One region of the Peribacillus sp. AS_2 genome, then DNA from elsewhere that is predicted to be linked to it. Evidence: riboswitches for the same ligand, from Rfam matches in the RefSeq annotation. Region 1 holds a riboswitch; each other region holds the start of a gene.

Region 1 (12,526 bases):
GAGGCTCAGACTGTAGACAAACTCGATGAAAACCGGGTTTTCTACAGTTTTTTTATGGCTTTTTACAATTTGAATGTTGATTTATGCTCCAGGCACTCGTTTTTCCCGCAGGAGTCTCGTGCCTTACACTCCAATCACATATAGATAGAACTTATTCGGTGCCAGTGAATCATTTAGCTCATAAACTTGATGTGCCATTGACATCTATTTCATTTATAATTTGGTGTAAGATATGTATGGGGTTGGACGTCCCTTTTTATCCGTTTCAAGAGCGTCAACTCCGTTCTCCTCCAATTGCTTTAGCCACCTGAAAAAAGACGCTCTGAACCCTGCAGCGCGTCTGTTAGCTTGGAATGATTATCCCCACGGTCATTGCCACTACCATAAAGAGCCAGATGAAAAAAATCCAGCGTATGTATAGTGATTAAAAGGTCAATCACAAAAAACCCCCTTCTAAAAGGAGGTCCCTACTCAAAAGAACTCGTGATATAATGCCTGAATTGCCGTCTCTTCGTTGTGCCCTTTCACACCGAACATCATGCTTACCTCCGAAGAGCCTTGATTGATCATCTCAATATTCACCTTTGCTTCAGCCAAGGCTTTTGACGCTCTTGCCGTTGTACCGACATTATGGCGCATTCCTTCCCCTACAACCATGATCAAGGCAAGATCATGTTCCACATTCACTTCATCGGCATGAAGCTCTTTCTTGATTCGGGAAATGATTTTCTTTTCGGCATCCCCTTTCATCTGGTCCTGCCTTAGAATAAGCGTCACATCATCGATGCCTGATGGAATATGCTCATATGAAACTCCATAATCCTCGAGGATGTGCAGCAGTTTCCGGCCAAAACCAACTTCCCGGTTCATCAAATATTTGCTAATGTAAATACTGCAAAATCCTTTATCACTTGCAATCCCAATAACAGGCCCGTTCGTATTATCCCGTGTATTCACAATGCGGGTCCCTTGTGCCGCCGGATTGTTGGTATTCTGGATATGGACAGGTATTCCCGCCCGGAATGCAGGAATCAGCGCCTCATCATGAAATACCGAGAAACCTGCATAAGAAAGCTCACGCATCTCACGATAGGTTAATTCCCGGATTCCCTTCGGATTGGAAACCACATTTGGATTCACCGCATAAACGGCATCCACGTCCGTAAAGTTCTCATACAAATCAGCTTTGACCCCATTAGCAAGAATCGAACCCGTTATATCGGAACCGCTTCTTGAGAAGGTTAACACATCACCATCTAACGTATATCCGAAGAATCCTGGGAATACAACGATTCCCGGCTCATCACGCAGAGCATATAACCGATCATAAGACTCTGGCAGCACCCTGGTAAATCCACCTTCATCCGTTACGATCAAGCCTGCCTTCTTCGGATTGATATACTGTGCCTCCACTCCAAGGCTTTGGAAATAACCTGCGACCAGCTTCGCATTATTATCCTCGCCACCTGCCTTCAAGGCATCCAGATAGCGCTTTGGGTTAGTTTGATCTGCATGCAGCAGCGCCATTAAATTTTCATGAATCCCTGTGATGACACTCTCGGATATATCCAACTCTTCAGCAATGCTCGCATAGCGGGATACAACATCTTCTATCAAATGCTCTCCGTTATCCCCGCGCAGCTGCTGTTCCGCAGCTTCAATCAATAAATCCGTCACCTTTATATCATCGGAATTGCGTTTTCCTGGAGCGGAAACGACCACAATCTTCCTCTCTGGATCAGAAACAACAATTTCGAATACCTTCCTCAACTGATCACCTGACGCAAGTGAACTTCCACCAAACTTTGCAACTTTCATCTCGACATCCCCTATTTTCGTAAATATTCTGTCAAAATTAACTCTCCCTATTATTACGCTTTTTCTCGAAACAATCAAGTGGAAATTCCATTATAGGAGGACATTTGTACTTTTAAAAAGGACAGAATAACAGGACCACTGATCGAAATTAGCTATAAACTAAAAAAAGACAACGGGCATATGCCCATTGTCCCTCCTATTCTTTAGCGATTATCCACGGTTTCCGGGTATAAGTCATGATTCATCAAGCGGTAATTCGCCATTTCCTCATACTTCGTACCTGGTTTCCCATAATTCGTGTAAGGGTCGATGGAAATTCCGCCTCTTGGTGTAAACTTGCCCCAGACTTCAATATATTTAGGGTCCATCAATTCGATTAAATCATTCATGATGATGTTCATGCAGTCTTCATGGAAATCACCATGATTACGGAAGCTGAATAAGTAGAGTTTCAAAGACTTACTTTCCACCATTTTCACACTGGGAATATAGCTGATGTAAATGGTAGCAAAGTCCGGCTGGCCCGTGATTGGACATAAACTAGTGAATTCCGGGCAATTGAATTTGACGAAATAGTCCCGGTTCGGATGCTTGTTATCGAATGACTCAAGGATTTCAGGAGCGTAGTCAAATGTATATTTTGTTCCTTGATTCCCAAGCAGTGTGATATCTTTTTTTAATTCTTCTTCTTTTCTTCCAGACATGAAAAGTCCTCCTAATCCCACATTTCAGGGAGATTCATAAAATGGGCCTCTATATAACAAAAACCATATCTCCTCAAAGATATGGTTGATTCGCAAAAAATATCAAAGCCATAGTTTTTTTAAGAGGGTGATGCTATGAACCTCTCCCGTTTATCGGGAAATATTTTAAAATTGTCATAGTAAATATAGAAAAAAATATCTAATCTGTCAATCATACATTTTAAATTTGGTTTGATTCCTAAGGGCATTCAGCTTAAAATGTAGAAGAAGTTTATCCTACATGAAGGAAGAGATTAAGTCAATGTGGATTTTTGCAGCACTCATCACGAGTTTATGTTTCGGAATCAATAACAGCATTTTTAAATGGAGCAGCGGAAAAGGGTATTCCAAGATACATATCCAATTTTTCTTTTATTTTTCAGCTTTTATTTTGTCCATTGTTTATGGAGTATCAATGGATGGTTTGCAGCTGAACTGGCTGTCCATCATGCTTGGTGCAGCAATTGGTGTACTGAACGCCAATGGTAACATCCAGATGGCAAGCGCCTTTGAAAAAGGTCCGGCAAGCTTGACATCTCCATTAATCGCAGCGAATGCCATATTCCCCATTCTCTGTGCAGCTTTAATATTTCACGAACATATTTCTTCCTTGCAGTGGAGTGGAATCGCCTGCATGTTTATCGCTACATTAGTCATCCAATATACACCTAATGCAAAAGGTAATCATCAATATGTCCCATGGATGATGCACACATTACTTTCCATCTTATCTTTTGGTGTGCTCGGCATTCTTATGACGACATCAACACGTCTTCAATTAAACTCCCTTGATATCCTTGTATCAATGTATGGAGGCGGAATGCTTTATCTTCTTTCGGCTCTAGCCTTTAAAAAAGAAAAAATCAAGCTAAAGGAAGTCAAAATCGGTTCCTTAGTAGGCTTTTTAAGCATGATAGGCTATGGATGTTATTTCTTTGCGTTGAACACTGGCATCGCAAGCATCATTTTCCCTGTCGTCAGCCTGAACTGTTTGGTTGTCGTATTCGCTGGATGTTATATATTCAAGGAAAGACTAAAAAACTATCAAATTGCTGGTGTCCTTGCAGCATTAATCGGTATTATTTTAACTAAAATATGAATATAGTTCGTTTTAAAAAAACAACCTGGCTGTCATGTATACAAGCCAGGTCGTTTTTTAAAAAACCTGAAAATGGGGCATGTCAAAAAAAAAGTGTTGACACCCCGCTTAAAATATCAGATAATTTTGAATATTAATTCTCACGATTTTAGCTTTTGAAATGTTTGATTATCCTTCTGCTACGGGTATAAAAGAAATAGGTACAACCACCTCATTTAATTCTGAATTAGGAAAGGAAAGATGCATAATGGTAAAAGTTACAGTAACAGTTGATTTCCAAGGAAAATCTTATCAAACTAACGTCCTTGCTAAACCGGGTACTGATCATGAAGTAATTTTACAACAAGCCCTTCATCAAGTTGAAAAACAATGGAAAGCATAAAAAAGCAGGCATCGCAATAGATACCTGCTTTTTTATTCCCTTAAATACTATCCCAAATACTTTTCATATGCACGATTAACGACCCTCTTGCAATCCCCTCCTACTTAATAACACTTTTAATTGTTTTTTTCAAAAGGCACTAAAATCAAGATGCCAGTTTGTGTACCAGAATTTTCATAATGAAAAAATATCTTTGAAATGGAATTATATTAAAAGCCTTATAAAAAAGAAGGTCTTTTTAAGGCCCGTCTCAGCTGCAGACAATTTAACCGTTAATTTCCAATCCAGGCACTCGCTTTCCGCGGGCGGTCCGGGAACCTCTCCGGTGCCTTTGCGCCCGCGGTGTCTCCCTTGGACTCGCTTTTCCCGCAGGAGTCTCGCACACCCGCTCCAATCAACTATGTTTTAACCCTTTTGTTTACAATCTCAAAGACGGTCTTTTAAGGACCGTCTTTTTAATGTTCTATTAAACTAAATTTCTTATTAATGGCATGGAACGTTCTTGGAGGCTATCGGAAAACAGACTATAAGAAATGAGCTTCTTCTTGTACTGTTTAACTACATCCACGCGGTCGCTGTAAATATATACAAATAACCTAACATCCTTTTTGCCTCTTTTAGTATCAATGACCAATGGAGTCCCACTATTATCTGGATGTAAAAACAATTCCTCATTCCCGGGAATATATGATTTTTCTTCAAAAATCTAGCGCTATTAAAAATAATTAATAACTTGAATTTTTTCTTCACCTTCCAAACGTTTTCCGTCAAAGGTTATGATCGCATTCCCGCCACTAATTTCTGAATGTATTTTAAATTTACTGATAATCCAATTAACTGCATCTGTTGGAAGACAGAAAACCAATATTTTTAACAAACTTAAGATAATTGTCACAATCAAAACCGGCAATGTCAATTCATCATCTCCGCTATATTAATTAATTAATTCTTATATAACTTTTTATATCAAAAATGGCTGATCGTCTTCTTAGTTGATGTGTCCCTTCTATTAACGTTTTACCCCAGTAACACATTGCACTTAAACACACTGGAATGCTTCAAAAGTGAAAATCCCCATTTATAAATATAATGTTGTGAAATGGTTATACTAAACAAATGGATAGCCACATCCTTGTTAAGCAAACTTCCATGAATGAAATGGATAGGCCGGTATAAGAATTAACATACAAAAAAACTGGACGTCATCAAGACGCCCAGCTTTTCCAGAATCGATTATTGGTATCCCCAAATCATAGTTAGCATTGTACCGAAAATTGTAACCAATGCAACGAACAATCCGTAGTAAACGTTTGTGTAAATCGATGCTTTATCTTCAGACTCTCCTGCATGCATGAACATAACAAATTGAAGTGCTGCTTGCATGAAAGCTGTAACAAGTAGGATGATCATAGCCATTTTAAGTGAGAGATCAAACATAATAACTGATAATGCGACCAAAGTCAGAACTAGCGAAAAAGCAAATCCCATAACTTGGCCCCGTGGGAATAATTCTTTCATATTACATCATTCCTTTCAGGTAGACGAAACTGAAGATGAAAATCCAGACAACGTCCAAGAAATGCCAGTAAAGTGAAAAGATGAAAGCCTTGTTTGTTGTCTGTGGAGTCATACCGCGTTTTTTAATCTGCATGGTGATGAAGGTTCCCCAGAATAAACCAAGTGTAACGTGAGCTCCATGCGTACCTAGTAGTGTGAACAAACTAGATAAGAAAGCACTTGTTTGAATCGTTGCTCCTTCATGTACATACTCCACGAATTCATAAATTTCGACTCCTAAAAAGCCTAAACCAAGAATAAGGGTGATAATGAAGAAACCAATCGTCGCTTTCTGCCTGCCAAGTCTCATCGCATTGATTCCAAGACCTATGGTAAAACTACTAGTTAAAAGAAAGATTGTTTGAAACATTAGTGTTGGGACTTTAAAAAGATGTTCCCCTGTTGGACCATTTCCAGTACCACCAACTAAGACAAAATAAGTGGCGAACAGTGTAGCGAAAAGAGCTATTTCTGCTCCCAGGAAAATCCAGAATCCAAAAATCTTTAAGCGATTTTCTTCCGTGCTATATTCAAGTGGCAGCGAGTTATCTATTTTCATTACTTAGCACCTCGCAATTTATTTTCAGTTTCTTCGATCTCTTCAACAGAGATATAACGTCCGTGATCTTTTTCGAATGAACGATGAATCATACAAGCAAAGATACCGATCGTTGCAATGATTGCAATGATCCACATGCTGAATACCAATGCAAAGCCCCAAACGAAGAAGATACAGCTCATGATAAACGGCACGCCACTGTTATTTGGCATATGAATCTTTTCTACTTTACCGCCAAATAATTTAAAGCCTTTTTTCTTTGCATCCCAGAATGCTTCTGTAGAAGCAACTGTTGGCACAATTGCAAAGTTATATTCAGGGATTGGTGTATGTGTAGCCCACTCTAGAGAACGTGCATCCCATGGATCGTTTGAGATATTTCTTGATGCATAACGAGTACTCCAATAGATATTGTACACAATAAGTGCAAAGCCTATTGCTAAACCAATCGCTCCAACGAAAGAGAGCATATTCAATGGACCATATCCCGTTGATTCAGAGTACGTATACATACGACGTGCCTGCCCATCTAAACCAGTGATGAACATCGGGAAGAATGTTACATTAAAGCCGACTATAATGAACCAGAACGACCATTTTCCAATTTTTTCGCTCAACATGAAACCAAACATTTTTGGCCACCAGTACGTGAAACCGGCAAGTACGGCAAATACAGTACCAGGGATTAAAACGTAATGGAAGTGAGCTACTAAGAACATTGTATTATGGTATTGGTAGTCAGCACTTGCCATGGCAAGCATAACCCCTGTTACCCCACCGAGTGTGAAAATCGGAATGAAAGCTAAAGAGTATAGCATTGGAACGGTAAACACGATTTTACCTTTCCAAAGTGTGAACAACCAGTTGAAGATCTTAACACCAGTCGGGACGGCAATTGCCATCGTGGTAATCGAGAAGATTCCATTAACCATTGCACCGTGGCCCATTGTATAGAAATGGTGAGCCCATACAATGAAAGATAGTGTAGAAATAGCTACCATGGAGATAACCATCGAATTATACCCGTACAGGTTACGACGTGCAAATGTCGAAATGATTTCACTGTAAATACCGAAAGCTGGAAGAATAACTATATAAACTTCAGGATGTCCCCAAACCCAGAACAAGTTTGCCCAAAGCATATCGCTACCGCCATTGGCCATCGTAAAGAATTGAGTTCCGAATAGACGATCCATTGTCATCAACGCAAGTGCCACTGTCAATACAGGGAAAGCGAAAACGATAATGAAGTTTGTAATCAAGATAGACCATGTGAACATTGGCATTTTCATTAAGTTCAGGCCAGGTGCTCTCATTTTCAAGATGGTTACGATAAAGTTGATACCAGTCATTAATGTACCAATACCTGCGATTTGAAGTGAAATCGCGTAATAGTTCGAACCGACTGATTCACTGAAATCGTTACTTGCCAGCGGGAAGTAAGATGTCCAACCTGCATCAGGAGAACCACCCACTACGAAAGAGATGTTAAATAGCATTGCCCCCATGAAGAATAACCAGAAGCTTACTGCGTTCAGACGTGGGAATGCTACGTCACGCGCTCCAATTTGTAATGGTGTAACAATGTTCATTAACCCAATGATAAATGGCATAGCCATGAACAGGATCATGACGACCCCGTGTGTTGTAAATACCTCATTATAATGCTGTCCATCCAAAAGACCGTTATCTGGAATAGCCGTTTGAGCACGCATCATAAGAGCATCGACGCCACCGCGGAAAAGCATAAGCAGTGCTGCCAAGATGTACATGATACCAATACGTTTATGGTCAACCGTTGTTAACCACTCACGCCATAAGTAACCCCATTTTTTAAAATAGGTAATTCCGGCAACAACCGCAATCATGGTTAAACCAATGGCAACCATGGATGCATAAATCGCAGGACTTGGATGAGGTACGGCAAATCGATCAAAGTAATCCATACTTTTGTGACTCCTTTCAGGAAAATATTCCTTATCTTGTAAACCTAGTTGTTTTATCGAACGAAATTAATTCTTAGTGATTCATGTTGCTGTGTTCTGAATGTTCCTCGTGTGAATCCTTGGAATCATGTTCTTCAGTATCAGAAGATCCGTGGTCATGACCAGCATTTTCCCCTTCAGGAGCTGGTGAAAACTCTAAGTGAGTTCCAGTGTATGTGGATTGTCCCACATGACCAGGTTTTAATAATTCATTGAATTTTTCCTCAGTAATCGGTTTAGCAGTAGCTTTAATTTCATCTACCCACTTATCGTAATCTTTTGCTGACAATGCTTTAACGTTGAACGTTTGCTGAGCAAAACCTGAACCACTGAAGTTTGAATTTCGACCCATATACTCACCTGGTACATCAGCTGCTAAGTGCAACGTATTAACCATGTCCGACATCGCGTATTTTTGTCCTCCAAGTTGCGGAATCCAGAAACTTGAGATTGGACCGAATGAGTAAAGTTTAAATTCGATTGGTCGGTTAGTCGGTATAAACAGATAGTTGACCGTTTCGATATCTTCTTCCGGATAACTAAAATGCCACTTCCAGTTGGAAGATGAAGCGTAAATAACTAAAGGTTCTTGATCTCCGTATCCTTTAGGTGTTGCCTCAACTTCATTTGTTGTTTTAACAGTAACAACGGATAGGAAAGCGACGATTATAATTGGGATCGCAACCCAAATTATTTCAAGAACCTTACTTCCTTCAATATGAGGCGGTTCATAATCATCACGTTGTTTGGAAGCACGATATTTCATTATCATGAAGATATACAGTACCATAACGACAAGGACGACAAAGGCCATTGTCCATATCGAAATCATAATAACATCTGCTTGTGTTGCAGCTACTGGCCCTTTAGGGTCCAAGACCATTAATGGGTTATCGCAACCGGTTAGCACAGTGGCAATAGTAAAAAGTATAGTTAATAGAGCCCATTTTATTTTCATAGTACTACCCCTTTCTTACATAATAAAATTCCAATTGGTAATTATTCGGACAAAGTGTTACCATGTTCACAAACCCCGACATACCAATATTAATCCCAAGTCTAAAAAAAGACAATACAAAGTGACATCTGTCACATAAAGTTCAATAAAGAGCAGTAAGAAGATGGTAAATGAACGGAAATGTTCGAAAATCTTTAGCAAATGAAATATAATAATTGTTTAATAACATACATATGGAATTCACTTATCATTACAGGATTGCATATATTGCCGGTCCACTATCCATTTATTATTACTCTAATATAATGAAATGAAAATTTCACATTATATTCTCCGTGTTTATTGCCTCAACCTCCCTCAAGAATATGAATGATATTACCTATCCTGTCAAGTAGGTATTTATCGTTGGAAAACATGATTTAAAACGGATTTTTCACACTCGGCCAGGGAAGTTGGTAAATGGTAGCCGCATTGGATATGATGTTGAATCCATGCTTCCAAACTCTATTGATCCAACACTGGTCAATATTATATGTATATAAGGAAACAACGAGTGGGTAAATTGGGCTCTTTCTCATTGCAATACTTATTGCCCTTTCAGTATTCCTAACGAGCCGTTTACCAGTAGTCATAAGTGAAATAATTCAGGGGTCGGCCAAACTTGTTGCAACTAGTGATGTTTATCGGTCAGCAGGACAGGTCTGAATTACAGAAAAGGACATTTGGTTGTTCAATAAACTCCGCCTTTGAAACCCACACTTCCTCATTGAATGAAACTTCAAGTAAAAGTGTAAAAAAAAACCACGAGAAAAGGACTTTTAAAAAATGTCCTTTTCTCGTGGATATAGTTCAAAGTTTAAAGTTAGAACTTCCTGCGTTCGGGCAGTTCGGTTTGGATATCCGAGCACATCGTGTGTATTCCATTAAATGAAAGGGTTGGTCATATTTTTGATACATAACGAGCGCAGTATATTGTATTGAATTAAAAAGTAGCCAACTGATAATTAATCCAAGTCCTCCACAAAATGAAAGCGCATTCAATCATTCGGATCACTTTGACTCAAATTCTTTAGACAGGCGTTCATCCATGTTAGTAAATCTGATGATAGAATGCTCATTATGCTATATTCCTCGTTTTAGTTACTGAATTCTGTACTTCTTTTTGTTTGGGTGTTAGCCTTTGACTTCATTTTTATGATTTTAGTCGTTTCCGGTACAATTCTTTCACCTTTATGTGTTTTCATTACCATTTCTTCTGTCAGGACAAAAAATATACCAACTAGAAAAATTGCAGCTGCGCTTAGTGTGATGGCGATTCCAACGGAGGTAAATATATAATCTTTATTGTAATCGCTTACAATGAAACTTAAAGCAAAAATAATAATTCCGATTACACAACCTGTGCCCGATACCCATTTCACTGCATCTAACATCTTCTGATTAGCTTCCATAATTTCATCCCCTTTCTTTCTATTTTATGACATTTCACAAATTTGTCAAATCTTTTCTATATTTTAACATATCCACAATGGAAACCTTGACAAGTAGAACACGCCACTATTAGCTTTTAGGTATTAAAGACTATATGAAGAATCTAAAAAACAGTGCAAATACACTATCTATTTTTCCGATATAACCTTGTGTTTACTATTAAAAACTTCTAAATAAAAGGCCCCTGATGAATGATCAGGGGCCTTACCTCTTTCTATGGTTTTTGCAAGGTTATCGATACCGTTTTCTCTTCAGTACCTCGGTATACTTTAATTTTTACTTTATCGCCGATTTTCTTATTTGTATATAAGTATTTCCTTAATGCTGCGGAAGTATTTATCTTCGTTCCATCAATCTTAACAATGATATCCTGTTGCTTTAGCCCTCCATTCGCCGCAGCCGATCCCGCTTCTATACTCGTCACCATTACACCGGACTTTACGGCTTCAGGAACATTTTGAATGTAATATTGCGGCAGTTCTTCCATACTGGCCAAGCTGACTCCTAAATATGGACGTGTGATTTTTCCATTTTCAATCAGTTCCGTAACAATCGGAATCACATCATTACTTGGTATGGCAAACCCTAAGCCTTCCACACCGTTTTCAGAAATCTTCAGACTGTTTATGCCGATCACTTCCCCAGCGGTGTTGATCAATGCACCGCCGCTATTGCCAGGGTTGATTGCTGCATCGGTTTGAAGGACATCAAGTGCCCACTCCCCGTCCGCGGTATCGACTGAAATGGTGCGTCCGTTGGCACTGACGATCCCTTGTGTAACCGATCTTGAAAAATCAAGTCCAAGTGGGTTGCCAATTGCCAATACCTCTTCACCTGGACGCATGCTATCAGAATTCCCGAATTTAATTCCCTCTGGTGCTTTCGAGGCATCAATTGTCAAAACCGCTAAATCCGTCAAAGCATCGGCCCCGACAACAGCTGCCGTTGCCTTTTGTCCGTCATACAATGAAATTTCGACTTCCTTAGCTCCTTCAATAACATGATTGTTCGTGATGATATAGGCCTTCCCATCAGCTTTTTTATAAATGACCCCTGAGCCAGTTCCGCTCTCAACCGTTTCGCTCTCCGTGCTTTGCCGCTGGTACGGGTTCTGGCTTTGCATCTCCTGTAAATTCACGACCCCTACAATCGATTTGGATGCTGATTCGACCATCTCTGCCCTATCATTTGAATCCGTACTTGTCGATAACTTTTCCGCCGTGACATTTTTATCCTTTTCAACACTGTCCGTTTGCTGTACACCTGCCGTTTCGGTTGACTCATTCACTGAACTTTTCCCTTGATCTATAAATTCTCCGCCAAATAGAAATACAGATGATGTAACCATAGAAGCAACCGTTCCGGAAACAAGGCTAGTTATCCAGAGAGACTTACCCTTTTTCCGTTCTGCCTTGATTCTGACTTGCTCCTCACCATTATAATTCTCCATCTTTATCCCTCCTATGATTGTCCTTTACTTGCCTCAATCATAAACAGGAATTATTAAAAAATCCTTAAGAAAATAAAGAATTCGGCTATCCTTTAACAAAAATCAAAAAATTTTATCGAATCCTGTATGTTGCCGCACAACAAAATAAAAAGGCCACAACAGGGGCCTCCCATTTCGACCATTCAGTTATCCTTACATGACTTCATAAACTTCTTTGGTCTCCTTATTCACGCCATACCAGCCCCAAGTGGTTTTGTGTCCGCTTTTCTGACTAGGTTCATCTACCTCGAAAACATGAAAAATATAATCTCCCTTTTCGGCATCATGATCATATTCGATTTGCAATTGCGAAAAGTTTTCCATATCCACGTAATCCCTCACAAGCTTCTCCGCCTGAGATTTACTTAATGAACGATCCGAATCCTTGCTTCCTTCTTTGCCTTTTGTATCCGTTCCCGCCACATCTTCTGTTTTGGATCCTTCC
Region 2 (12,526 bases), on a different contig from region 1:
TATGAAATGGTGAAGAAATTCCTTCATATTGAAGGACTTATGGTCCTTTTAGCGGTGATTTACTTCTATTCGTTATATGAATTCAGCTGGTGGATTTTCCTTTTGCTGATTCTGTCCCCTGATGTTTCCATGCTGGCCTATCTGATCAATGACCGGATTGGAGCAAAGGTTTATAACGCATTCCATACTTATATCGTGTCCATCCTCATGATTTTGTTAGCCATATTCCTAAAGTCGGATGCATGGGTGATGATTGGTTTAATTTGGACCGCACATATTGGAATGGATCGCTTATTCGGATATGGCCTTAAATACACATCATCCTTCAAAGCTACACACATGCAAAGGTTGTAATAAGCTTAAAAGGCAGTGTGATTAAACATCACACTGCCTTTACTTTACACACCCCGCTTGTTACCCCATATATAGGTATGCAGCTGGGGCAGGACTTTCACATCATTCAATTCATCATCCGCTATCACTTTATCAATTAACTCTTCGTACTTCTTCAATAGGCCGCTGATCAATTGACGATCATCCGCCGTCCTGCTGTCGTCATTGCCGACCTGCAGATAAAAGGGAATATCCGGGTAACGCCCATGTACATGTTTAGCATATTGATAATCTTCCTCGTTAAAGACGACGATCTTCAATGAAACATGGTTTTCTGGGTTTCGATTGGCAAGATTCGAGATGATTTGGTCAAGCACGGTAAAGTCCGTGTCCATTCCAGAGCTCGGCGGCTTAGGTGAGATAGTCAGTTCATCAATATCGAGAAGCCAATCCTGCCATCGGCTCCCTTGTGTTTCGACCCCTATTTTCATTTTATTTTCATGTAAGATCGTTATCAAGCCGTTTAGGTTTTTCAGCAGGGCCGGGTTTCCCCCAGATATCGTCACGAAGGAAAAACCGGAACCCCCAATTCGCTTCAGCTCATCCCATATTTCTCTAGCAGTCATCTGAACGGTATCTTCCTTACCTGTGCCATCCCAAGTAAAAGCGGAATCACACCAGGAACATGAATAATCGCAGCCGGCCGTCCGAACGAACATGGTTTTTTGACCAATGACCATTCCCTCTCCTTGGATGGTCGGCCCGAAGATTTCCATTACCGGGAGTTTACTCACTTTCCATCCACTCCCGTCTGGCTTCGGCATAGCTTGTCGGCGTTTCGTAAAGTCGAACAAATTCGACTCTAGCACCCTCATATTCTTTTAATGAAAGGGCTTCGGCCATTTTTTCATAAATCCAGACTACCATATTTTCAGCTGTTGTATTCATGAGCGGCAGGGTTTCATTCAAATAACGATGATCCAGGTGGATTTCGATTTCATTTTTCCAGATATCCTTGATGTCCCCAAAATCTATCATCAACCCGCGTGAATCCGTATACCCGCTCAATCCGAAAATGACTTTATACGTGTGGCCATGCAGGTTCTTGCATTTCCCTTCATAGTCATGAAGGTGGTGCGCCGCGTCAAAGGTGAATTCCTTACTCACGAGAACCCTCTTGTTTGTATACTTCAATTGGCTGCGCTGAATATCTTCATCTATTTTTTGGAGTTTATCCACTATCTTAAAACCGTACATCATGAAAGCACCTTCCGTCTGCTTACATAGTCATCCAGCCCTTTTTTCCGCAGATTGCATGCCGGACAATCTCCACAGCCATCGGAGATGATTCCGTTATAGCAAGTCAGGGTCTTTTCGCGGACAAAGTCGAACGCGCCAAGCTGGTCAGCAAGCTCCCATGTTTCCTCTTTATTAAGCCACATTAGCGGCGTATCAATCACGAATGACTGGTCCATCGATAAGTTCAAGGTCACATTCAACGATTTAATGAATACATCGCGGCAGTCAGGATATCCGCTGAAATCCGTTTCACAGACTCCTGTGACAATATGTTTAGCGCCAATCTGACTCGCCAGCACTCCGGCAAACGAAAGGAAAAGCAAATTCCTCCCTGGCACGAACGTCGACGGCAGCTCCCCTTCTTCTCCGTCCGCCACTGCGATATCACTTCTCGTCAATGCATTCGGTGCCAATTGGTTCAGCAGCGACATGTCAAGGATATGATGATTCACGCCCAATTCCTTGGCTATGTTTTGAGCGCATTCGATTTCCAAGCTATGCCGCTGATTATAATCGAACGTCACCGCTTCCACTTCCTCAAATCTCTCCAATGCCCAAAACAGGCACGTCGTACTGTCCTGCCCTCCGCTAAACACAACCACTGCCTTTTCTTTCTTCTTCATTTCTATAAAACTCCTTTTTACGGAAAAAAACAGCACCCTAAGAATAGAGCACTGTTTCTCCTTAGTTTTTTTGAGAGGGTAGCTAGAACCTCTTCCGCCTTAACGCGGAATATTATATTTTTCCAAGTCAATAGTAACTTGAAAATGATAAGAAATCAACATGTTTATATAAAGTGAACATTAGACCTGATGGCAAATTTGGTTAACTTTTCATTACTTAAAAATTACATTAAAAATCCGATAAAAAAAAGTGAATAAAATATCGATAAGGGGTCCAATAATTTGAAAAGCGTTAAAGCCCGTATGCGGGAAATTGCTTTTTTCCCTCCCACATAAGGGAAGTTTCATTTTCATAAATTCGGGGAATATATAACTATACACAATAATGAACCATAAAAAAAGCAAATCTATCAAAAGCGGCTGGAAGTGAATATTTTCCTTTGTTTTCAGAATATTTAGTGTATAATGAATATAAGGAATATTTTAACTCAAATAATCATTGCTTCCAATACCCGCTTTCTGCAAATCCCGACATTCCCTTTCAATACCATGCACGGTCACTTACTCAGCAAGGGCCCATTACATGCTTTTTCTCGAATCAAACCATTCACAACTTTATTCACACAAAAACATAATTTCCACTCCAAAATTGCAAAAAAAGGTTAAACTTCACCAACGATATGTTACTATTAAACTAAGACCTTTTAACCCCATAAGGAGGAATTCATATGAAACGTTTTTTCAAATTCATCGCAGATTTTAACGAAAGAAAAGCATTGCAACGGGAAACCAAAGAATTCTTTCGCAAAGAATACGAAAATTATATGAAGATGAATCCTGACAATCAACGTAAAAAAAGGAGATTAGCTCCTAGATTTTATGTGATTGATGGCGGTAAAAAGGACTCCACCCTTGAGATTTCTGAGAGAAAGAAATCAAGTTAACCTGGATTCCTTCCATTATCAGCTACCCATGCTGTAACTCAAGACCCACAAAAGGTAAATCCATCCATGATTAACGTAGATCCGTGACCATTCCATTCATTTACAATATATAAGCCGAAAGCCCAGATATGCTTCTGGGCTTTTTTTATTTTTTATTCATATATAAACACTATATCTATAGAAGAAACTAGGTATTTTTTAAAAGAAATGGGTTAACTTTAGTTCATTTCATTTTTTAGGTAAAAGGTCAATTATAGACCCATGGGTATTCCCGAGGAAAATACTAAAAAAAAGAGATGTGTTCTTTTACTCATCTTTGTCCATATTCAAAAGAGTTCAACTAATTGAGTCGTTAGATGCAATATTTCACATTGAATGACAAATCCATAAAAATTGTAACCTTTATGTCAAACAATGGGTATAAACAATTAACAAACTGTAATAAACCTCACTTTTTCAAAAAAATATTATTCAAATATAGCCATTATGAATTAGGTTCAAATGCTCATAAAACCATGTTTATTCTGACTGAAATGGGGCTTTATTAAACTTTCCATAATTTAGTGTAAATGAAACCTCGATTCCCTCGATTTCCAGACATATCTTTGTACTCATAAAATAATTCATCCCATTAGATACTATTACACACTAATATACATATATTTGAAAAAGCTATTGATAACTATATTACAATAGAATAATTGGCTCTTGCCTATTAAGTTTAAAATCATGTAGTGTGTATTCAGTAATTCAAATATTTGAAAAAAAGAGAGGTTTAAAAAAAATGGCACCAATATTTATTTGTGCGATCTTTTTGCTTGGCTATGGCATTTTTGAACAAAAACGCCATCAGAAGCGTCTCGACTCCATCCCGGTACGTGTGAATGTGAATGGGATTCGAGGGAAATCGACTGTAACGCGTCTAATTACAGGTGTGATCCAAGAAGCAAAATACAAAACAGTAGGTAAAACAACCGGAACATCAGCAAGAATGATCTATTGGTTTACCGACAAGGAAAAACCGATTGTACGCCGCCCGGAAGGACCCAACATAGGAGAACAACGGCGTGTAGTTAAAGAAGTTGCCGACTTAGGCACGGAAGCACTGGTTTGTGAGTGCATGGCCGTACAGCCTGACTATCAACTAATCTTCCAAAACAAAATGATCCAGGCAAACATCGGGGTCATCGTGAATGTATTGGAAGACCATATGGATGTCATGGGACCGACTATGGATGAGGTTGCTGAAGCCTTCACTGCTACCATTCCCCATAATGGTCACTTAATAACCATTGAAAGTGAATATTTGGACTTTTTCAAACAAATCGCCAAAGAACGCAACACAAAAGTGATCGTTGCAGATAATTCAAGAATTTCCGAGGATTTCTTACGCGAATTCGACTATATGGTATTTCCGGATAACGCATCACTGGCCTTGGCCGTTGCGGAAGCTTTGGGAATTGATGAAAAAACGGCTTTCCGCGGCATGCTGAATGCACATCCAGATCCAGGGGCCATGCGGATCACCAAATTCGGAGATCGCATCCAGCCAACTTTCTTTGTCAATGGCTTTGCTGCAAACGACGCGGCATCGACGCTGAACATATGGGAACGTGTCAATACGTTCGGATACAGCACAGAACCTCCTATCGTCATCATGAACTGCCGTGCAGACCGTGTGGACCGTACCGAGCAGTTTGCTAGAGATGTATTGCCGTACATAAAATCCGAAATCGTCATTGCCATTGGAGAAACTACATCACCAATCACGAAGGTATTCGAGCAAGGTAAATTGGATACTAAAGAATATTGGGATTTAGAAAACTGGTCAACTGAAGAAATCGTGGCCCGTCTCCGCCCATTGATGAAAAATCGCATCGTCTACGGTGTTGGGAATATTCACGGTGCAGCGGAACCATTAATTGAAGCATTCATGAAATCTAAAACAAAGCAAAAAGCAAGTTAAGTAGGAGGAACCTTAATGTTTGGATCGGATTTATATGTAGCCCTAGTACTGGGAGTAACGCTTAGCCTTATATTTTCAGAAAAGACGGGTGTCGTACCCGCAGGACTTATCGTGCCAGGTTATTTGGCATTAGTATTTGATCAATGGGAAATCATGTTGACCATTTTGATCATTAGTGTCGTAACTTATTTAATCGTCACCCATGGCCTTTCAAGATGGGTGATTTTATATGGAAGAAGAAAATTCGCCGCCATGATGGTGACCGGGATTTGCTTGAAACTCCTATTGGACTTAGTCTACCCCGTCATGCCCTTTGAAATATTCGAGTTTCGGGGAATCGGTATAATCGTACCTGGATTGATAGCGAATACCATACAAAGACAAGGAATGCCATTGACACTTGGCAGCACGCTTTTATTATCCGGCATAACATTCGGTTTAATGAACGTGTACTACCTATTCTGAGGTGCAAAAAATGAAACGGACTTTAAATGCAAAAGAAAAAACACTTATCTTTATAAAACGCACGAAGAAAAAGAATCTTAAATACACTGGAATCATACTACCTATATTACTAATCGCTTTAGTCATTACCACTTGGATGGGACGGGCTGAGGAAGTGAAAACAGTCGCAACAAAATCCGATCAACCATTGACGATGACAATGGTCGGTGATGTGATGATGGGACGTTATGTTGAAGAAGTGACGGAAAAGCACGGGTATGAATACCTCTTCCGGTATATGAAACCCTATTTTGCCAATTCGGATTATGTCAGTGGGAATTATGAACATACCGCTTTAAAAGAAGAAGTATCTAACTACAAGGGAGCCGATACGCCCATCCGGTTAAACTCCAATACTAGCGGTGTGGCGGCCGTTAAAGATGCTGGCTTCTCTGTGGTGTCATTGGCAAATAACCATATGATGGACTATGAAGAACAAGGACTCCTTGACACGATTGATGAATTCAAAAGTGCGGATATGCACTATGTCGGTGTTGGATCGAACACTGCGGAAGCAAAAAACAGCATCGACTATGCGGATGTTAATGGCGTTCGTGTCGCAACACTTGGCTTCACAGACGTTTACGGTAAGGATGCCGTATCAAAAAGTAATAAAGCCGGACTATTGAACTCCAATCCCGATTTATTATTTGAAATGATCGGCAAAGCAAGGGATGCCAAGCAAGGCAACGCAGACTTGGTTGTGGTGAATATGCACTGGGGACAAGAGTATTCAACATCAACAACCGATCGACAAAAAGACTTGGCTAAAGCTATCATCGATGCGGGCGCTGACATCATCATCGGCCATCACCCCCACGTGCTTCAATCGTTCGATGTTTATAAAGATGGAATCATTTTCTATAGTCTAGGAAATTTCATATTCGATCAAGGCTGGACACGCACAAAGGATTCAGCCATGGTTCAATACCATTTAGCGAATGACGGAAAAGCTACAATCGATGTCGTACCGCTGCAAATTGAAGAAGCAACACCAAGGCCAGCTACCTCTTCCATTGACAAATCACGTGTTTACCGACAGTTGACGAAGGAAACGAGTGAAAAAGTCCAGTGGTCTAAAAAAGAGGATCGCATCGAGATTACCTTGGATCACAAGAAGGTAATCGATCATAAGGCACAGCGTGAACAAGAGGAAAAGGCAGCAATGGAAAAGAAAGCTGCACTGGAGAAAAAAGCAGCACAAGAGAAAAAGGCCGTACAAGCTAAACAACCGGGAATACAACCCATTCAGTAAGGAACGCTTTATCACTACTATTTGAAGAATGAAGACACACAACTTAGAATCTCAACGAAAAGGGGGAACAACCGATGATTAACCGTATGACGGGAAAAGTGCTCATATCCCTAAGCTTGCTCATATATATTGCTGGATGTTCGAAGACACCCCCTATTTCTGACACGAATGATCCGATAAAGAGTAAATCGGAACAATCATACGGGGTCAGTTCTTCAAATCCAATCGCAATAGATGTCGGGATGGATATATTGGAAAACGGCGGAAATGCGGCTGATGCCGCCATTGCGGTATCGTATGTATTAGGTGTAGTCGAACCTTATGGATCTGGCGTGGGCGGCGGCGGCGGTATGCTGATTGCCCCGGAATCCGGCGAACCCGAATTTATCGATTATCGTGAGTCCTCTCCAGAAGACCCAAGTTCAAGACACGATACAGGGATTCCTGGCTTAGTGGCCGGCATGCAGGTCATCAGTGATAAGTATGGGAGCGTACCAATGGCAGACCTTCTTCAGCCGGCTATAGATTTGGCTGAAGAAGGATTTGAAGTCAACGAATCGTTATCATCACGCTTAGAAGCGGCTCAGCCAAGGATATCTTCCGATGCGACTTCACTTTTTTATCCTGATGGTGATGCCATTGAACCAGGCAAAACCCTTATCCAGGAAAGACTTGCTGAAACACTGAAGGAGATCCAGCATGAAGGTCCTGATGGTTTTTATAAAGGCGAAATTGCGCGGGATATTAAAAGGGAATCAGATATCGACTTGATGGATTTAAAGCGCTATGAGGTGAAAGAACGGAAACCGGTCCAAGGAACATTTGCCGGTTATGATGTTTTTACCGCACCTCCGCCCTTTTCAGGAATTACCGTTCTTGAAATGTTAAAGCTAGCCGAGGAAATGAACCTAGGTGATTCTTCAAGCAAATCAGCTTATATGAAAGTCTTGGCGGGCATTACGGATACTGCTTATCAAGATCGGGCCGTCAATGTTGGAGATGGAATAAGTCACTCCAAGGCGGAAAAATTGCTCTCCCCCATTCACTTGGATAGTCTTAAAAATAAGATCAAAAGTGAAAAATGGGAAGATAAAGAATCGAATGGTTCCGAAGAACATGAAAGTACGACACACTTTGTGGTAATGGACAAAAACGGCACTGTCGTTTCCACAACGAATACGCTCAGTAACTTTTTCGGATCTGGGGATTATACAAATGGATTTTTCCTTAACGATCAACTGAAAAATTTCAGGTCCGGCTTGAACTCACAAAAGGCATATAAACGGTCAAGAACTTTCACCGCTCCGACCATTCTCAAGAAACCAGGGCGGGAATCGATCGGGATCGGCTCACCAGGCGGTGATAGGATTCCGCAAGTATTGATGCAGGTTCTTTATTCTTATACAGAAAATGAAGGCTCATTGCAGGATATCGTCGATCGTAATCGGTTCGTCTTTGATGGAAAGAAGATTTATACAGAATCCAGGCTTTCGGATGAAACTGTATCCGACTTGGAAGATTCCGGATACGAAGTCATTCAGAAGATTTCCCCCATGTATTATGGCGGGGTTCAAGGACTCGTTAAAAACGAGAAAAATGGACAAATATCCGGAGCTGGAGATAAAAGAAGAAACGGAAGCTGGAAAGCTCAGCAATAAACAGGCAATCCAGCCCCTCCTTTTCTAAATATCATATAAATTTTAGCGTTGTATAAGGGGATTTTGAATATGAATATCGTAAAAAAAATAACAAGCTGGGTAATACCTGTCCTTCTTGTAGCAGCCCTGCTTGTGACAATGAATACGTTTAAACGGACAGAAACATTAACACCCGACGAGCAAAAGAAAATAGAACTATATACGACAGTCGAAAAATAAAAAAGCTGGGGCATCCCCGCTTTTTTTATTTTTGCTGTTTTCACATACTTTGTTGCTATTTACCAAGTAGTGAGGTGTGGTTGATTTCCCCTCCAGATGCTCGCTTTCCTTGGTGCGGGCGGTGAGCCTCCTCGGCGTAAACGCCTGTGGGGTCTCACCTGTCCCGCCGCTCCCGCAGGAGTCTCGCACTTCCGCTCCAATCAACCTTAGATAGTTTCGTTTTAAAAACAACAATCTTTACGAAAAGAGCCTTTATTTTTGCAGTCAATGGGTATGGAAGATTAGATACACCACAGATACGGAGGATTACCATGATTGAAAATAGCTATACCGATTTTTTTGAATTGCAGGAAAATGAACTAGAATACCTTGATTACCGCATCATCGTTCATCACAGGAATCCTGATATTGCAGTTCTAGCCATCCATGGCGGGAATATCGAACCAGGCACGAGTGAAGTTGCAGCCGCACTTGGAGAGAAACTTTGTGCAAGCACCTACCTATTCGAAGGCCTAAAGCCAAGGGGCAACCAGGTCCTCCATATACCATCCCGCTTATTCAATGAACCGAGCGGCGTTTCAATGGCAGCGAACGCTCAGACCACCCTTTCGATCCATGGCCACTACGACGTACATAATGGGCTGGTTTACATTGGCGGAAGGAACGAACCATATAAGAACCTTATTCAGCAATGCCTCAACAAAGCTGGATTTCAAACTGATCATGCACCGCAGCACCTTTCAGGCATGAATGGAAACAACATCACCAACACATCCAAAACGGGCGCAGGCGTACAATTGGAACTTTCCACAAAGCTCAGAAAAAGCTTTTTCAAAGGTGATGACTTTACCAGTAAGAACAGGGTCAATCACTGTAATCTTCTTAAACGGTTCGTTACTGCCATTGAAAAAGCCACTCTTGAATATAAACAGGTTGAATGACCTTCTTAGTCGATGAGGCTTTCGGCTTGACCGAAGCTTTCGAATTTCTCGGCAAAATAACCTGACGAAAGGTTGGAGATATGAACGCCGGTGTTTTCCGTTGAATTTAGAAAACGGCCATCACCCAGATAAATTCCTACATGGGTCACACCCACCCTTGTTCCCGTGTCCCTAAAAAATACTAAATCCCCGGCCTTCGGATTATCGACTTTGGGCACCAATGAGAAGTAATCCTCTGCGGAATCTCGTTTTACAGAAAGGCCCTGCTCCTTCATGACCCAATAAATGAAGCCGCTGCAATCCATTCCGGTCATTGGATCTTCTCCCCCGAAAACATAGGTGAATCCGCGTAAAGTGTATGCATACTTGATGACATCATATGCTTTATCATATGCAGCCTCCTGGTTTACATAAAACGGAAATAGCGGGTTGCTGTATAGTTGAAGGTACTGCCCCTGCATCAACTCATCGGTATTTAAAGCGTTGCGGCTTTTGATTGCACTCATGGAAATGCTGTAATGCTCAGATATACTATTAAGCGTTTCTCCCATTTGGACGATATGCTCTCCTTTAGGCGTGTATGTTTTGTACTCCACTTGGTATTTTGCAAAGTAATCTTCTGTGGTGGATCTCACCTGAACCGTTTCTGCACCATATCCAGAATGGACAAATTGGTTTTCGCCGACATAAATACCCGCAGTCACGACTTTTAAGCTGTCTTTTTCCAAAAAGAATATTATATCCCCAGTTTTCGGAGTGACTGTATCCATCCCTTGCTTATAAAAACCATCTACTGTCAAACGGTCGACCGGCACATTTTGCCGGGACAGCACCCAATGGATCAATCCGCTCGAATCGAACCCTTTTTCAGGCGTTTCCTCTCCGGCTGTCTTTTTAAACCCTATGAAAGATCTCGCATATTTCGCAATTTTTTTCCCTCTCTCCGACCATTGATAGATGGAAGGGGTATACGCCGTTTGAATGATCGTCAACTTTTGGCCCGCAAATAACTTATCATCCGGTAAACCATTCGTCTTCATCAATTGCTCTGCCGATATATCATATGTCTTGGCAATCGATTCCACCGTTTCGCCAGAGCTTACAGTATGCACAGGATCTGCAGCCTCGGCCTTTAAACCAGGTAAGAAAATGAAACTAACCATGAATACCAATGTCAGTATCATACAGCTTATTTTTCCATTAAACATTTTAACCTTCCTTTTTTATATTTATAATGTTCAAGTAAATACCATCATATGAACCTTCTATCCTATCATCCACTTAATCAAATGAGCCTTAATGTCTACGGCAATTATATTATCGGTAAAATAAATGAAACTTTCAGTCTACTTTCCCTAAAAACAAACAGTCAGATTCAATTAAACACAACAAAAGCAAACTTTATTCCTATACCCCATCGATAAAAGTTGGAAATCGAAGAATTCCTAAAGGATTTTATTTATCTTGGCAGTATGGATAAAGGTAGATTAGAGAAATCCCGGTCATGATAAAGTCGTTTATATACGGCTTGCCCTATTTATGATGAGGATGACGATATAGGAGTTTGATAAAAATGGAAGATATAGTTTTGGAGGGGAAACGTATTTGAGGTTTTGCATGATAACAACGAAAATTGATAACGAAGGCGACGGGTTTTTGATCAGGAACCCAAATCCATTGGTATCACCCATCATCTAGCAGAAGTAAATAAAGGGAAAGCTAAATGGCATTTCCCTCTCTTTACTATGAATCTATCCCATATAAAGTTGTGCAAGCTTTTAATATCCGTGCCGACTTGTCCGATTCCTATATATTATTCCCCTTTGTAAAAAAAGCATGGATACTTGACCCGATCCTCTAAATTGTACTTTTGTACTTCCATTGAATATGTCCATCATAAAGAGATGTCCCAGCGATTCACCTCTTTAGAATGATGTAATGGCAATCTAACAAAAAAGGAAACCACTGTAATGGCCTCCCTTTTTGCAACACTTGTTATTCCCTACTTCTCTATCTGGAATTCCCCTAACGTCTGCTCCAAATCATTTATTAACTGTGTAAGCTGCTGTGTATATTGAGCAAGTTCATTGGAAGAAGCAGCTTGCTCCTGAATCGAATTGGATATTTTCCCTACGGAATCTTCCAGCTCTTTCATGGCTTCACTTACCGTGCTCACGGCATTTTTCTGATCCTTGCGGATTTGGTTCGTTTCATTGGTCGTTTTTTAGCAATTCCTCTGTATCTGACAGAATGCTTTGGATGATTGCTTGAATGTTTTTTGTAGCTTCTTTTGAACCATCAGCCAAGCTCCTTACTTCATTCGCCACGACAGCAAAACCTTTGCCGGACTCACCTGCCCTTGCAGCTTCTAAAGATGCATTCAAAGATAATAAATTGGTTTGTTCCGATATTTTCGATATGGCATTCGTGACCCGAAAAACAATGCCCATTGTAAAATGTGAAACGTTGCCTCCAGACACTCGCTTTACAAGGGCCGGGACCCCACTAGTGCATGCTGTGAAGGCTTGGCAGGCAGTCGGCGGTAAGGGAGCGATTTCCGAAAAGGGGTATGTGTAATGATTTCCACTCCAGGCACTCGCTTATCCAGAGGCGATCCGTGAGCCTCCTCGGCGCTCGCCTGCGGGGTCTCCCCTTGGCCACGCTTTTCCCCCAGGGGTCAGGTACCTTACGTTCCAATCAACTGGAACTTCTTTTTTAAGAAACATTGTAGGGAAACTGGCTCTTCTACTCCAATTCGTATACAGTCCGGCGGTTCCATCAATT
Region 3 (5,321 bases), on a different contig from region 1:
TTCCGCCTTGTTTTTAAAATGATAATAAATGGCTCCATGGCTGCAATCCAATGATTTAGCCAATTGCCTCATCGAGACATTCGAATACCCTAACGCTGCAAAAAGGTTTCTAGCTTCATTCAACACCATGTCCCTGGATAATTCTTGACCTGCCGATTTCCTTGGCGACATCTTATCACCTCCTTATTAATTGACCACTGGTTAATTAGGATGATAGCTCACGGATTTTTAAATGTCAATTATTAGATTGAACTATAAAGTACTGTCTTTAAGTGGGATTTTGCCATTTGTTTCACCAGTGTTGCAAAGGATAAACCCCCAGTTTATTGAGGGTTTATGCAATTTATTAAAAAACTAATGATGCTCTCAAAGTAGTGACGCCATTTTCTAAATAACCCTTTAAACAGGTTAATGTATATACCCAACCTTCTTTTTGTCCGATCATTTTGTTTATTATTTCAGGATCGTCTTCACTCAATCCTGATTCGTTCACTTCAATGATCGTACTCGTTTTATCCAACTCTTTTAGTGTAATGGCAACAATCGTTTCTTGATCATTTCCGCCCCATGCAAACACGATTTTCCTATTTTCCTCTACTTCCAATACATGAATGACCACTTCAGCATCGTATTCGTTGTATCTCAATGTAGGCGTCCGGCCTTTTTCCCATCTATCCGAACTCGATGAGAACCAGAAATTCCCGATTTTTTCAGGATTCACTATGGCTTCAAACACTTCATTCGTTGGCTTGACGATCTTGAATTTCGTGATTATTTGAGTATCCATTACTAACTCAACTCTCTTTCAATGTGTTTTTATAGTTTACATTTAATTATCCCAGTCTACTGATATGGGCGGCAGGGTCCGTCCAGTTTCAAGCAAACTCTTCAGGTTACTTAAAAGGGCTGGCCATCCATTATTCAAGCCTTCAAAGGTATTGTCATCATAGACGAAATCCGTCTCCAATAGCTCCTCATGCCTAAGAGTTAACTTCACAGTCGAATCGTCCATTTTCAGTAATTCAAAAGTGACCCGTGTAGGCTGCTCGCGCGGTGTTTCGTCTCCTGCCATGATCCATGTAAACGAGAGCAGGTGCAACGGCTCGCATTTAAGTACATGCCCATGATCAGTAATCCGCCCATCATCCAGCAAATATTTAACGGCTGACCCTTCTCGCCAGTCAGACTGTACTTGTAATCCGAAGTGGTATTTCTCCGTGACTTCACCACTCGTCAAGGCTTCCCAAAGCTTCTCTGGTGTAGTTGCGATATAAATAGGATAGACAAACGTAGTTTTTTTCATCATTCTTTTTCTCCTCGCCAAATAAAGTACATGACTCTATCTTTGATTTTCGGCTTTTGTATACAGCCGGTCAAGCAGTTTTAGGCGACAGAAATCGGCAAAAGGGGGAAACGGGGACATTGAAATAAATGGCTAAATCAATCGGTAACCGCGAAAACATACTAAAATCGACGGTATGGAAACTTCTTGATTTCCAACCGCTTTCAAGCTACGATGAATAAGGAAAATGATAATCCGCCCGGGCGGAAGAGGTTCTAGCTACCCTCTCAAAAAAACTAAGGAGAACAGGGCTCTTTCTTAGGGTGCTGTTTTTTCTGTATAAGGAGAATCAAGAAATGTTAAGAATTTTATTGTATTTAGTATCCATCATCACGGCGAATGTGGTTACAGCAGCTTTTGAGCCATTACATTTTGGCATGTTCATCATCCCGATGGGGACATTGCTCATCGGGGGAACCTTCATCTTCCGAGATCTGGTCCAGAATAAATACGGCCGTGTAAAGACCTATATATGCATCGTCACTGCACTTATTTTATCTGCATGTGTATCATTTTTATTAGGAGATACGTTACTGATTGTGTTTGCTTCCGCTTTATCCTTCGTGGTCGCAGAAACAGCGGATACGGAAATTTATACCCGTTTAAAGCTCCCGATGAGTTGGAGGGTATTTTACAGCGGGATCGTTGGAGGATTTTTCGATTCTGTGATATTTGTCGTGATTGGCCTAAGTCCTCTGGGTGCCAATATATTGCCATGGGAAGCGGTGCCCGCTGCGGTCATCGGCCAAATCATCGTTAAAACGATCATTCAGTCCATTGGTGCCATATTGTTGGGACGAATCAACGTAGAACTGGAGAAACGTGTAGTCTCCAGTTAAATGCTAGGAGGGATGCACTTGATGGATGGAACCAAAAAAGAAGAAGAAAAATGCTATTGCCTCGAGGCCTTTCGTGAAAAATATGGCCCGCATGTACAAGGGGAATGCATGAAGCTCTCCTGCGCCAATTCTCGCAAGCATAAAGGAATAGACAAAAAAAGGACCTGATTAGGTCCTTTTTTGCGTGATTGAAGTGACTCACGAGTAAACAGTGCGAATTCACGAGTAAACGTGCGAACTAAGTGTGCAGTCCGAATTCACGAGTAAAAGTACGAAATTCACGAGTAAAAGTGCGAAACTCACGAGTAAACAGCGAATTCACGAGTAAAAGAGCAAAACTCACGAGTAAAAGTGCGAACTAAGTGTGCAGGATGAATTCGCGAGTAAATAATCCAAACTCACGAGTAAAAGTACGAAACTCACGAGTAAACAGTGCGAATTCACGAGTAAAAGTGCAAAACTCACGAGTAAACGTGCAAAACCCACGAGTAAAAGTGCGAAATTCACGAGTAAACAGCGCAAACTAAGTGTGCAGTGCGAAATTCCCGAGTAAACATGCGAAAACTAAGTGTGCAGTGCGAAATTCACGAGTAAACAGTCCAAATTCACGAGTAAACAGCGCAAACTAAGTGTACAGTGCGAAATTCCCGAGTAAACGTGCGAAACTAAGTGTGCAGTGCGAATTCACGAGTAAAAGAGCAAAACTCACGAGTAAAAGTGCGAAACCCACGAGTAAACAGCGAATTCACGAGTAAATAATCCAAATTCAAGAGTAAAAGTACGAAATTCCCGAGTAAATGTGCGAAATTCACGAGTAAACAGTCCAAATTCACGAGTAAAAGTGCGAAACTCACGAGTAAACAGTTCAAATTCACGAGTAAAAGTGCGAAACTCACGAGTAAAAGTGCAAAACTCACGAGTAAACAGCGCAAACTAAGTGTGCAGTGCGAAATTCCCGAGTAAACGTGCGAAACTAAGTGTTCCGCATGAACAGCGAGTAAAACAGCAAAAAAAGCTTCCTGGGCCGTTCCATTAAGTGCAGGAAGCTTTTTATTTGGTTTAGAATTGTTCTGAGCTTTTTCGAACTAATTTTTCCAGGAAGAAAAAGCATTCGCGTTTCCGCTCAAGTTCGGTTTGTCCATTTTCGGTGACATGATAATATTTCCTACGGCATGATTCAGACTCTTTCCAATGTCCTTTTATGAATTCTTTTTTTTCTAATCGTTTAAGGGCAGGGTAGAGGGTGCCTTCACTTATTTCATAGTTGCCCTTGCTCATTTGCTTCAGGATTTTCGTTATTTCATAGCCGTAAAGCTTTTTTTGCGATAGAAGTGAAAGCAAAAGGAGGTCAATGCTTCCCTTCATTAATTCTTTATCCATATAAAATCTCCTCCTTTTCATTTTTAAAGTGTAATACGTTGTACATCGTATCACAAGGTGCATTTTACTTTTCTTAAAAAAAATGGTTAAATGACGATTGCTAAATAAATTTAATCATAGTAAAATGTGCTTCGGAACGGATGAGTTGTGAAGAGTGTGGTAAGGATACTATATATATGATTTAATTGTTTTAATGAAAATACGGAATAGGATAGAAGAATCACTACTCAAGGGGTATTAATTGATTTTTTTTCGAAAATCATTTAGATTCTATTTATCAACAAGAGCAAAGAAAGAAGGTCCTAGATAGATGAAAGTGAAAGCACCTGAATCATTCACATATATAGGTGGAAAGAGAGCAGTTCTTCTGCTTCACGGGTTTACCGGAAGTACAGGAGATATGAAAAAATTAGGGAAGTACTTAAGTGATCTCGACTATACTTGCCACGGACCTCTTTATAGTGGGCACGGAGTATCAGCCGAGGAACTTGCTAAAACTGGTCCAAAGGAATGGTGGGGAGATGTAGTTAATGGCTATAATTTCCTAAAAGAAGAAGGCTATGAGGAAATTGCAGTTGTAGGAATTTCTTTAGGGGGAGTGTTCTCATTAAAAGTGGGAATTGAATTGCCTGTAAAAGGGGTAGTTTCAATGTGCGCTCCGACGCAAGGAAAAAGTATCGATCGACAAAAGAACCGCTTGCTCAATTATGCACAGGCGTATAAGAAGTTTGAGGGCAAAGATGCAGACCAAATTGCTGCAGAAGTGAAGCTGCTTGAAGAAGAGCCAATGCCTCAACTAAAAGATGTGTTGAACATTATAAATGAGACAGGTGAAAATTTAGATTTAATCACATCTCCAACTCTTGTTCTGCAAGGGCGTTTGGATGATCCCGACTATACGGAGAGTGCTACAGCGATTTTCAATGAAGTCGATACACAACATAAACACTTGATTTGGTATGAAAAGTCTGGCCATATTATCACATTGGGCAAGGAACGTGAACAGGTGTATGAAGATGTGTATAAGTTCTTGAATACACTGAATTGGTCGGAGTAATAAGCGATATATTTGATCCCCTTTAAGTTGAACGTGTAAAAAGCTTACAGTCGTAAGTAGGCTTTACACTATACTTGAGGGGATTTTATTTTGGCTGCAAATCTATTTGTAGAAAAAGACCTTTAAGGTATCATTATTATCAAGAGTTGCCAATAAAATATCGTTCACGTCGGCATTATATGTTATTTTGATTCTGTTTTTCAGCCATGCTTCTTCTTTACCGCCCCGGTTCAATTCATTAGAATCAATCTTTCCCTCTTTAATAATCGTTTTAGGAAAAGTGAAGGCGTTTGTTTCCAGGTGCATATCTGCTGGGGTTACTGCTTCATATTGGGGATCTAAAAACAATGAAATGGTACCGTCCGGTTCCCATAGCGCGAGGGATACTTTTTGAATATCTTCTACTTTTTCCTTTCTTAATTCCGATAATAAAACATCGATGGAGATTCTGGCCCTTGCTAAGCTTTTGTAAATGATTTGTCCATTTTCGATAAGCGGAAAGGGGTCTGAGTCAAAAAAACTTCGGAGTTTTCCCCACTTAAGGCCTGCAAACACACTAATTATATATAAAATGACCAATACACTGGTTGTTATCATTGAGCCCTTCAAACCTAACTGTTCATCAGATAAAGGGTGGGCAAGAATGTTTCCAAGGATTAAAGCCATTATGAAATCAAGTAATCTTAACTGCGAAATGGACCGT

What was found. Region 1 has a riboswitch for preQ1 ahead of queF (preQ(1) synthase). Riboswitches for the same ligand answer to the same signal wherever they lie in the genome.
Region 2: linked by a shared signal. The riboswitch ahead of queC (7-cyano-7-deazaguanine synthase QueC) and the one ahead of queF (preQ(1) synthase) in region 1 are both predicted to bind preQ1.
Region 3: linked by a shared signal. The riboswitch ahead of OTG27_RS21500 (VUT family protein) and the one ahead of queF (preQ(1) synthase) in region 1 are both predicted to bind preQ1.

The regions. Positions count from the first base shown of each region.
Region 1 is NZ_JAPTGA010000006.1:108,850-121,375, reverse strand. It holds gene OTG27_RS12700 (hypothetical protein) at 300-440, opposite strand; gene OTG27_RS12695 (aspartate kinase) at 472-1,818, opposite strand; gene queF (preQ(1) synthase) at 2,022-2,522, opposite strand; PreQ1 riboswitch class I at 2,627-2,672, opposite strand; gene OTG27_RS12685 (EamA family transporter) at 2,803-3,660, shown strand; gene OTG27_RS12680 (BA3454 family stress response protein) at 3,908-4,042, shown strand; partial or broken gene OTG27_RS12675 (YfmQ family protein) at 4,509-4,937, opposite strand; gene qoxD (cytochrome aa3 quinol oxidase subunit IV) at 5,276-5,560, opposite strand; gene qoxC (cytochrome aa3 quinol oxidase subunit III) at 5,562-6,158, opposite strand; gene qoxB (cytochrome aa3 quinol oxidase subunit I) at 6,158-8,104, opposite strand; gene qoxA (cytochrome aa3 quinol oxidase subunit II) at 8,178-9,101, opposite strand; gene OTG27_RS12650 (hypothetical protein) at 10,238-10,552, opposite strand; gene OTG27_RS12645 (S1C family serine protease) at 10,807-12,042, opposite strand; gene OTG27_RS12640 (hypothetical protein) at 12,235-12,526, opposite strand, start outside.
Region 2 is NZ_JAPTGA010000014.1:91,051-103,576, reverse strand. It holds gene OTG27_RS21480 (DUF4260 domain-containing protein) at 7-354, shown strand; gene queE (7-carboxy-7-deazaguanine synthase QueE) at 399-1,127, opposite strand; gene queD (6-carboxytetrahydropterin synthase QueD) at 1,120-1,590, opposite strand; gene queC (7-cyano-7-deazaguanine synthase QueC) at 1,590-2,255, opposite strand; PreQ1 riboswitch class I at 2,311-2,353, opposite strand; gene OTG27_RS21460 (hypothetical protein) at 2,984-3,199, shown strand; gene pgsB (poly-gamma-glutamate synthase PgsB) at 3,984-5,165, shown strand; gene pgsC (poly-gamma-glutamate biosynthesis protein PgsC) at 5,181-5,630, shown strand; gene OTG27_RS21445 (CapA family protein) at 5,641-6,924, shown strand; gene OTG27_RS21440 (gamma-glutamyltransferase family protein) at 6,999-8,582, shown strand; gene OTG27_RS21435 (CapE family protein) at 8,652-8,801, shown strand; gene OTG27_RS21430 (poly-gamma-glutamate hydrolase family protein) at 9,113-9,742, shown strand; gene OTG27_RS21425 (C40 family peptidase) at 9,748-10,950, opposite strand; gene OTG27_RS21420 (hypothetical protein) at 11,745-11,918, opposite strand; partial or broken gene OTG27_RS21415 (methyl-accepting chemotaxis protein) at 12,009-12,177, opposite strand.
Region 3 is NZ_JAPTGA010000014.1:104,021-109,341, forward strand. It holds gene OTG27_RS21485 (TetR/AcrR family transcriptional regulator) at 1-171, opposite strand, end outside; gene OTG27_RS21490 (SRPBCC family protein) at 347-787, opposite strand; gene OTG27_RS21495 (SRPBCC family protein) at 830-1,303, opposite strand; PreQ1 riboswitch class I at 1,546-1,588, shown strand; gene OTG27_RS21500 (VUT family protein) at 1,639-2,181, shown strand; gene OTG27_RS21505 (hypothetical protein) at 2,203-2,349, shown strand; gene OTG27_RS21510 (PadR family transcriptional regulator) at 3,241-3,561, opposite strand; gene OTG27_RS21515 (alpha/beta hydrolase) at 3,872-4,618, shown strand; gene OTG27_RS21520 (DUF421 domain-containing protein) at 4,721-5,321, opposite strand, start outside.